2 regions of the Streptomyces sp. NPDC041108 genome follow, and region 1 is predicted to be linked to the other one. Evidence: riboswitches for the same ligand, from Rfam matches in the RefSeq annotation. Region 1 holds a riboswitch; the other holds the start of a gene.
What was found. Region 1 has a riboswitch for cyclic di-AMP ahead of ACZ6BB_RS30985 (C40 family peptidase). Riboswitches for the same ligand answer to the same signal wherever they lie in the genome.

Region 1 (4,738 bases):
GCCCAGCGCATCACCGCGCTCGAAGTCGCGGAAGCCCTGAACGCGCTCGCCGCCGCCCGCGGCTGGCCGCCTGTCACCTTCTACGGGACCCCGGCCCCCGCACCGCTCAACTGACCGGCCGGATCCGGCCCCACCCGAGATCCCCGCGGAGCCCTCGCTCCGCGGGGATCTTTCGCTGTCGGCGAGATCTTTCGCCGTCGGCGGGCCCTTGACCGTCGGCGGGACCCTCCCCCGTCGGCGGGACCGTTCACCGCCGACGGGACTGCTCACCGCCGACAGGACCGTTCGCCGCCGACTGGACCGTTCGCCGTCGCCAGGATCTTTTCGCTCTCAGCCGATCCTCATCCCCTCCTCCGAACTACGTACGTCCTGTACATTTTTTACGGAAGTCGATCAGAGGAGGCACACCCCATGCCCGAGCGCCGAGCGTCGGCCCGTCATGTGCTGCCCGAGTTCACCGAGCGCACCAGTGCGGGGTACCGGACGATGGATCCGTACTCGAAGCTCCTGGAGGAACGGATCGTGTTCCTCGGGACGCGGATCGACGACACGTCGGCGAACGACGTGATGGTGCAGTTCATGCACCTGGAGTACCAGGCGCCGGACCGGGACATCGCGCTGTACATCAACTCGCCCGGGGGCTCCTTCAGTGCGATGACGGCGCTCTACGACACGATCCGGTTCGTCACCTGCGACGTGGAGACGGTCTGCCTGGGGCAGGCGGGGTCGGCCGCCGCGGTACTGCTGGCGGCGGGCACGCCAGGCAAGCGGTCGATGCTGCCGGGGGCACGCGTACTGATCCACCAGCCGGCCCTGGCCGACCCGATCGAGGGGCAGGCCGGCGATCTGGCGATCCAGGCCGAGGAGTTGACGCGCAACCGCCGGAAGATGGAGGAGATGCTCGTCCGGCACACGGGGCAGAGCCCGGAGCGCGTCAGTGCCGACATCGAGCGGGACAAGTTCCTCGACGCCGAGGCGGCGGTGGCGTACGGCCTGGCCGACCGGGTGGTCCGGAGCCGCAAGACCACTGTCGCGCCCCCCTCGCCCCCGTTCCCCGGCGCGAGGTGAGGCGCGGATGCTGCCCCCGGAACTGCCACCGCTGCCCGCGCTCACCCGCGCCGAGGCGGAGCTGATCGACCGTTACCTGGACGTGGTGGACCTGATCGGCCGGATCAATCCGGCTCGTCCGGGCGACACCTACCGCGGGTTGCGTGCGGCGCAGGCGCTCGTCTCGAAGGCGACCGCTCTGCGCGACGCGCTCGAACTGATGCACAAGCGCGGGGAGAACGAGGTGCATGCGCCGACACTCGCGCGGGCACTGCGCGTCCTGGACGGGGAGCGCCGCGCCGGCCGGGTGGCACTGCCGCCGGAGGCGGAGGACTCGCCGGCCTGAACCGATCGCGCATCGCGTTCCGTACTACTGACGGGGCGTCCGGTCCCGGCTCGGCGCCCTCCGGTCGGCCTACCGCGATCGACCCATCGGCCCATACGTCGTGAGGACCTGTGAAGTTGCGCAAGATGCCTGGTACATGGGCGGAGTACAGCATTCCGGCGCTGGTGCGGACCTCCTCGACCACTGGGACACAACGATGGAAAACGCCCTGTCCACCCGAACGGCCGAGTGGTGAGTAAGACCACAAATCCCCGCTTCCGTTGGGATTTTCGCACTTGAGTACGCCAAGATCCCTTCCTGACGACAAGCCCCCGCCGCAGCGGCGGGGCGATCCGGGTGGACGCCGAGTCCTGCCGCCGCCCGGATGACCGGTCGACAGGATTGCATCGGCAGGAGTGGAGGACCCAAGCACGACGGGTCGCCGGAACGGTCACGCCATGACCGCGCCGAGCAGCCCTTGGGGTGAAGCCGCGTCAGCGGCCGGGCAACTTCGCCAGCCCGAATCCGACAGGTCATCCTTCACAGGCGGCTGACGAAGGGTTGCGCATGTCTGCGCTGAATCGTGTCCCGTCGCTGCTGACCCGGGCCGGTACGGCCTCGGCTCTGACCATCGCCGCCGTCGGCGGCAGCATCGTGGTCCCGGGCGCCGCATCCGGCGCCGAGGCCGCCACGGTGGCGTCGAAGGCACTCAAGGTCGCGGCTTCCAAGAAGGGCTCCCCCTACAAGTACGGCGCCGTGGGTCCGGGCAGGTTCGACTGCTCGGGGCTGACGCTCTACTCGTTCAAGAAGGCGGGCAAGAAGCTGCCCCGTACTGCCCAGCAGCAGTACAACAAGACGAAGCACATCTCCGTGAGCAGCCGCAAGCTCGGAGATCTCGTCTTCTTCCACTCGGGCTCGAACGTCTATCACGTCGGTATCTACGCGGGGAAGGGAAAGATCTGGCACTCGCCGAAGACGGGTGACGTCGTCCGGCTGCAGAAGATCTGGACGAAGAGCGTCTGGTACGGCCGGGTCCGCTGACCCACCGCCCGGGGGCGGTGGAGCTGTCCGCCGCCCCCCCCGCCGGCGTATGCCGTACTCATGTGGTTACCCGCACGGTCATGGCCGACGTACCCACCAACACCGCGCGTAACGAGACGCCCCTCGAACGCGCCGACCGTAATTTCTCCGAGTTGCTCCAGGAGCTGCGGGTCACCCAGACCGGAGTGCAGATCCTCTTCGCGTTCCTGCTGACGCTGGCCTTCACCCCGCGCTTTCCGGATCTGGACACGTTCCAGCGTGTCACCTACGTCACCACCCTGTTGCTGGCCGTCCTCGCGGCGACCCTCTTCACCGCGCCGGCCGCCCTGCACCGTTCGCTCTTCCAGCAGAACGCCAAGCCCGCCATCGTCCGGGTCTCGTCCCGGCTGGCCACCGCCGGGATGATCGTGCTGATGCCGGCCTTCACCGGCTCCGTCCTGCTCGTCGTGGACGTGACGCTCGGCCGGACGGCCGGGATCGTCGCCGGATCGGGCACCCTCCTGGCGTGCCTCCTGCTGTGGGGCCTGCTCCCGAAGCTGGTGGGACGCGCCTCCGGCCGGGGCACCGCACCGCCGTCGCCACCCGCCGGACGGGAGAGCCGTCCCGTCAGGTCTCCGGCGAACCACTCGCGGTGACCGGCTGGACGGGGACCGTCCACGGAAGCTCGATCGCCACCGTCTTGCCGCCCTCCCGTGTGGGTCTGACGCTCAGCCTGCCGCCGCATTCGGCGGTCAGCCACCGGATGATGACCATGCCCCGGCCGTTGTCCTGCTGGACGGCGGCCGGCAGGCGTTTGGGAAAGCGCGGATGGCTGTCGGTGACGCCGATGCGCAGATGTTCGTCCCGGTCGAGCGCGATGTCCACGGTGAAGGTGGGAGACAGGCCCGACGTGTGCTGGACGGCGTTGGTGGCGAGTTCGGACACGATCAGGCGCACGGTGTCCGCGGTGCCCGTGTCGCCCGGCAGGCCCCATTCGGCGAGCACACTGGCGACGTAGTTCCGGGCTGCGGACACCGAGGCGGGATCGCTCGGCAGAGTGACGGATGCTTCCAGGTGATCTGCCATGGCGAGGCGTCCCTTTCCCACGGGACCGGTGTCCGACAGGGAGCGGATGGTTCGACTGCGGTCCCGGACTGGTGCTTCGCGCCAGACTGCCACTACCTGGGCTGTCACGTGTGGCGATCCACCAAGATGTGCATATATCTGTCGCTCGAAGCGGTGAACTATCCGACGGCCGAACGTATTTGGGTGGGGTCCTGGTCCATCCTCTGTCGTCACCCCGACGCCGCGCGCCGGGCGGAAGGAGAATCCCATGCAGTACGGTCCGGCGGTGCGCCGCCGCAAGCTCGGTGCCGAGTTGCGTGTCCTGCGCACCCGTTCAGCGCTCACGAGCATCGAGGCGGCCCGTCGGGTGGGCTGGCACCAGTCCAAGGTGAGCCGGATCGAGACGGGCGCCAGCGGGGTGAAGCCCGCGGACGTCCGCAAGCTCCTGGACGCGTACGGGATCGACGACACCGAGTTACGGGACCTGCTGCTGGCCCTCGCCGGCTCCGAGGACGGCGGCGGGCGGCACAACTGGTGGCACGCGTACCGGGGCGTACTGCCGCCGGCGTACCGCGACTTCATCAGCCTGGAGTCGCAGGCCGGGGGCATGCGCACGCTGGAGACCTCGGTGGTGCCCGGCCTGCTGCAGATCCCCGAGTACGCGCGGGCGGTGACGCGGGCGGCGGTGGAGGGGCTGGAAGACGACAAACTCGACGCGCTCGTGGAAGTGCGGCTCGCGCGGCAGGAGGTGCTGCGCGGGAATCCGCCGATGAAGCTGAGTGCCGTGCTCGACGAGGGCGTTCTCCGGCGCGAGGTGGGCGGACGCGAGGTCATGGCCCGGCAGCTGGTGCGTCTGGTCGAGGCGGCGCGGCTTCCCCAAGTGAGACTGCAGGTGCTCCCGTTCACTGCCGGGGCGCATATCGGCGTCACGGGCCCTTTCGTAATTTTCTCATTTCGGAGCACATCTGATCTGGATGTGGTTGTTCTCGACCACTTGACGAGTAGCCTCTACCTCGAACGGAAAGAAGACCTCAAGGCGTATGTCGAGGCCTTCAACGCCCTTCAGATCCACGCCCTTTCGCCCGAGGACTCGTTGGATTACATCGCCGGGCTAGCCGCCGGCGCGTAAGGAGGCACCATGTCCGCACTGCCTCGGAACGTATCCACCAGTACCGAACTCCCCGATGTGCGATGGCGGCGCAGCAGCCGCAGCACCGGGATGAACAACTGTGTGGAGACGGCCCGTCCGGAATCCGGCCGCTGGGCCGGGCTGGTGGCCGT
Region 2 (4,738 bases), on a different contig from region 1:
CGGAGGAGGTCAAGGCGCACTGGCTGCGCACCAAGGCCGTCGAGAAGCGGCGCGAGTCGGTCACCGACGGGGTACCCCTCGGCCAGCCCGGTCTCGCCCTCGCCGCCAAGCTCTCCTCCCGCGCCCGCACCGCCGGCCTCGACGTCCCGATACCCCTCGGTGACGATCTCGGCCACGCACTCCTCACCCTCGCCGCCGACGCGGAGTCCCGCGGCATCGACCCCGAGGCGGCGCTCCGGGCGGCGGCCCGCGCGTACCGGGACGCGATCCGGATCGCGGAGGGCATCCACACAGAACCGGGCGAGACGACCGACCATGGGACGACCGACCACGAGAAGACCGAGACCGAGACCGAGGCGGAGACGGAGACGGAGGCGGAGGACCGGACGGGAGACGACGCGGACACGCGGACGGACGGAACCTGACCTGCTGTCGCTGTCGCTGTCGCTGTCGCTGTCGCTGCCGCAGCCGCCGCCGTCGCCACCGCGGCAGCCGGGGTACGGGCAGGGCGCCCCGTCGGCGCCGGATACCGTCGGCGGGTGACCAACCAGCCCGCATCCAGCTCCGCCATGCCCACGGGAACCGGCGCGCCCGATCTCTTCACCTGGGAGTTCGCCACCGACCCCTACCCGGCGTACGCCTGGCTCCGTGAGCACGCCCCCGTCCACCGGACACGGCTGCCCAGCGGTGTGGAGGCATGGCTGGTCACCCGCTACGGCGACGCGAAGCAGGCCCTCGCCGACGGGCGCCTGTCGAAGAACCCGGCGCATCACGCCGAGCCCGCGCACGCCAAGGGGAAGACGGGTATCCCCGGTGAGCGCAAGGCCGAGTTGATGACGCATCTGCTGAACATCGATCCGCCGGACCACACCAGGCTCCGTCGCCTCGTCTCGAAGGCGTTCACGCCCCGCCGGGTCGCCGAGTTCGCCCCCCGGGTCCAGGAGTTGACCGACCGGCTCATCGACGGGTTCGCGGACAGGGGAGAGGCCGATCTCATCCACGAGTTCGCCTTCCCCCTGCCCATCTACGCGATCTGCGACCTGCTCGGTGTCCCCCGGGAGGACCAGGACGACTTCAGGGACTGGGCGGGCATGATGATCCGGCACGGCGGTGGCCCGCGGGGCGGCGTCGCGCGGTCGGTGAAGAAGATGCGCGGCTACCTCGCCGACCTCATCCACCGCAAGCGGGAGGGGCTCACCGAGCACCCCGCCCCCGGCGAGGACCTCATCTCCGCGCTCATCCGCGCCTCCGACCACGGTGAGCACCTCACCGAGAACGAGGCCGCGGCGATGGCGTTCATCCTGCTGTTCGCCGGGTTCGAGACCACCGTCAACCTCATCGGGAACGGCACGTACGCCCTCCTCACCCACCCCGGGCAGCGCGCCCGGCTGCAGACCTCCCTCGACGCCGGGGAGAGCGGGCTGCTCGAAACCGGCGTCGAGGAACTCCTGCGCTACGACGGCCCCGTCGAACTCGCCACCTGGCGCTTCGCGACCGAGCCCCTCACCCTCGGCGGGCAGGACGTCGCCCCCGGCGACCCCGTCCTCGTCGTCCTCGCGGCGGCCGACCGCGACCCGGCCCGCTTCGACGACCCCGACACCCTGGATCTCTCACGCCGTGACAACCAGCACCTCGGCTACGGCCACGGCATCCACTACTGCCTCGGCGCACCACTCGCCCGGCTCGAAGGGCAGACCGCGCTGGCGACGCTCCTCACCCGCCTCCCCGATCTGCGACTCGCCGTGGATCCGGCCGATCTGCGCTGGCGAGGAGGTCTCATCATGCGGGGATTGCGCACGCTTCCGGTGGAATTCACCCCACGGGAGCGGCGATGAGTGCACGATGATCACGCCATGAGCGGCGTGTAGTGATACCCCGACGGCCCGTAGTACTACCCCATTCCGCGCCAGAAGTTGACGCTCTCTCAACTCTGTGATCTTCACGTGATCTGCGCTGCATTAACTTGTGACAACTGATCGACTGCCGATACGTTCACACGTCAGTGCGAAGGGGTCATCACGCCCCGTCGCACAGGCCATCGCTGTCGTGTGAAAGGCAACCGCATGCTCTCCGGGAACGGTCGTCACCGTCGCCCCCGTCAGGCTCCGGCTCTCCTCGTCGCGGCGGGAGTGACGGGGTCGGCCATCGCCATCCCGCTCCTCGGCGCCGCCGGCGCGAGTGCGGCGAGCGGAACCACCTGGGACCAGGTGGCGGAGTGCGAGAGCGGTGGCTTCTGGAGCGCGGACACCGGCAACGGACGCTACGGCGGCCTCCAGCTCACCCAGGCCAACTGGGAGAAGTACGGCGGCCTCGACTACGCGACGACCGCGGACCGGGCCAGCCGCTCCCAGCAGATAGCCGTCGCCGAGAAGATCCTCGCCGACCAGGGCGTCGGCGTCTGGTCCACCTGCGGACTGCTCCACAACCTCGGCGGCGACGCCGGTTCCGCCGAGGTGGACACGGGCGTCGCGGACGACTCGTCGAACTCCGGCAGCGAGTCCGGCACATCCGGTTCGTCGGATTCCTCCGCTTCGCCGGACTCGGCCGGCTCCACCGACTCGGCCAAGTCGACCGACGGCGACGCCGATGCCGGCGACGGATCCCGGAAGTCGGCCGCCTCACCGGACTCGTCCGCGGACACGGCCGACGATTCCGCGAAGGCGGCCACGGACTCCGACTCCGCGGACTCCACCGGCTCCGGTGACTCCGGCGACGGCGACTCCCGGAAGTCCGACGGTGAGAAGTCGGACAATTCAGGCCGGAGTGACGGTTCCACGGCTACCGACGACGGCGAGGGCGGTACGGGCCGTCACCGCGGCGCCAGTGCCGACGAGGGCTCCGGCGCGGACACCGGCTCCGGCGCGGAAGCCGGCGACGGCTCGCGCGCCGACGGCGCCTCCTCCGGTCGGCACGCCTCACGGGACGGCGGTGCGTCGCGCGAGGGAGTGGAGGGTGCCTACACCGTCCATGTGGGCGACAGTCTGACCGGCATCGTGAACTCGCTGGGTCTGGACGGCGGGTGGCGGACGCTGTACGCCGAGAACGAGACCACCGTCGGAACCGACCCGGACCTCATCCTTCCCGGTCAGACCCTCGAAGTCGGTGCCGAAACGGGCAAAAAGTAGCGGCAGTTCGGGTCATGGTTCGACCCCGATTGCCCGTTTTGATCTCCGTGGGAGATGAATCACAGACCCCCTGATCGTCTTTGAAATTCGGGCAATCACCTGTTTACGGTCGTGACCGCTCGCCACAGCGGGCCCTCCCGGTCGGCACGCCGAATCCTGCCATCGGCCGTGAGGAACAGTCGTCGCGTCAAGCGCCGTAGGCAGGAGCGGGGGACCCAAGGTAAGTGCCGGGTCCGGCGGTTGCGGCCCTTCGGGGGCGCACGACCGGAACCGGCTGGGGGTGAAGCCGCGCGACGTGAGCCGAGAGGCGAGCGTGCGCGGCCGGGCAACTCAACCGGCCCGAACCCGACAGCTCACCTCGCAGGCGTCGGTGAGGGGATCTCTCCATGCTGTTCTCCAGCAAGGGCAAGCACCGTCGTCCGTCCAAGGCCGCTCGCGCCATCGCCGTCGTCGGCGTCACCGGCGCCGCCGCCGTCGCCGCCCCGCTGATGGTCGCCGGCAGCGCCTCCGCCGCCACCGCCTCCGAGTGGGACGCCGTCGCCCAGTGCGAGTCCGGCGGCAACTGGTCCATCAACACCGGCAACGGCTACTACGGCGGCCTGCAGTTCTCGGCCTCCACCTGGGCCGCCTACGGCGGTACGCAGTACGCCTCCACCGCCAACCAGGCGAGCAAGGCCCAGCAGATCGCGATCGCCGAGAAGGTCCTCGCGGGTCAGGGCAAGGGTGCCTGGCCGGTCTGCGGCACCGGCCTGTCCGGCGCCTCCTACGACGGTGCCGCCGCCTCCGGCGGCAACACCAACTCCTCCGGCTCCTCCTCGCAGAGCACGCAGGAGAGCACCAAGAAGAGCACCGAGGACAACCGCGCCTCCCGCTCCTCCGAGCGCGCCACCGTCGAGACCCCGACCGGCAAGAAGGTCAAGAAGGGCGACGGCGAGTACAAGGTCGTCAAGGGCGACACCCTCAGCGCCATCGCCGCGAAGAAGAACGTCAAGGGTGGCTGGGAGAAGCTCTTCGAGCTGAACAAGGACATCATCGACGACGCCGACTTCATCTACCCGGGCCAGCAGCTCCACCTGAGCTGACCCACGGCGACCACGACGGCCGCCACACGCCTGCCGACCCCACGGCCGCCCCCACGGCCGGGCAGGCGGGGCAGGTTCAGCCGGGCCGGAAATCAGGCCGCTCCCCGGCTGAACCACAGCCCACTCACATCCGTGTCCTCCATAGTGAAGACCTCGTGAGGGCCGTCCCCCCGCCCCCACGGGCTCCCCGCCCCGGTGCGCATTCCCCCGTACGCACCGGGGCGGGGCTTTTTTGCACCGTCGGCGACTTCTCTTGTCCACCCCCTCTTTGTTCCGGACGGGAACAATGGGTACGGTCTGTCTGTCCACGGGACGGTCGGTCGGCTGCCGACGGCCCGGGGGCGGTTAGGCTCTAGTCGCAAGGCCCAAGCGGCCCCGCGCAACCAGCGTCACATCCCATGAAGGAGATGCTCGTGCCGTCCATCGACGTCGTCGTAGCCCGGGAAATCCTCGACTCACGAGGCAACCCCACCGTCGAGGTCGAGGTCGGCCTCGACGACGGCAGCACGGGTCGTGCCGCCGTTCCGTCCG

Region 2: linked by a shared signal. The riboswitch ahead of ACZ6BB_RS32880 (transglycosylase family protein) and the one ahead of ACZ6BB_RS30985 (C40 family peptidase) in region 1 are both predicted to bind cyclic di-AMP.

Annotation. Positions count from the first base shown of each region.
Region 1 covers NZ_JBVIYK010000013.1:128,198-132,935, forward strand. Annotated here, with positions in the region: gene ACZ6BB_RS30970 (hypothetical protein) at 1-114, shown strand, start outside; gene ACZ6BB_RS30975 (ATP-dependent Clp protease proteolytic subunit) at 412-1,068, shown strand; gene ACZ6BB_RS30980 (hypothetical protein) at 1,076-1,393, shown strand; cyclic di-AMP (ydaO/yuaA leader) riboswitch at 1,766-1,936, shown strand; gene ACZ6BB_RS30985 (C40 family peptidase) at 1,940-2,413, shown strand; gene ACZ6BB_RS30990 (DUF6328 family protein) at 2,494-3,048, shown strand; gene ACZ6BB_RS30995 (ATP-binding protein) at 3,020-3,478, opposite strand; gene ACZ6BB_RS31000 (helix-turn-helix domain-containing protein) at 3,726-4,586, shown strand; gene ACZ6BB_RS31005 (DUF397 domain-containing protein) at 4,596-4,738, shown strand, end outside.
Region 2 covers NZ_JBVIYK010000015.1:91,725-96,462, reverse strand. Annotated here, with positions in the region: gene ACZ6BB_RS32895 (nucleoside triphosphate pyrophosphohydrolase) at 1-425, shown strand, start outside; gene ACZ6BB_RS32890 (cytochrome P450 family protein) at 570-1,835, shown strand; gene ACZ6BB_RS32885 (LysM peptidoglycan-binding domain-containing protein) at 2,064-3,125, shown strand; cyclic di-AMP (ydaO/yuaA leader) riboswitch at 3,308-3,507, shown strand; gene ACZ6BB_RS32880 (transglycosylase family protein) at 3,512-4,207, shown strand; gene eno (phosphopyruvate hydratase) at 4,621-4,738, shown strand, end outside.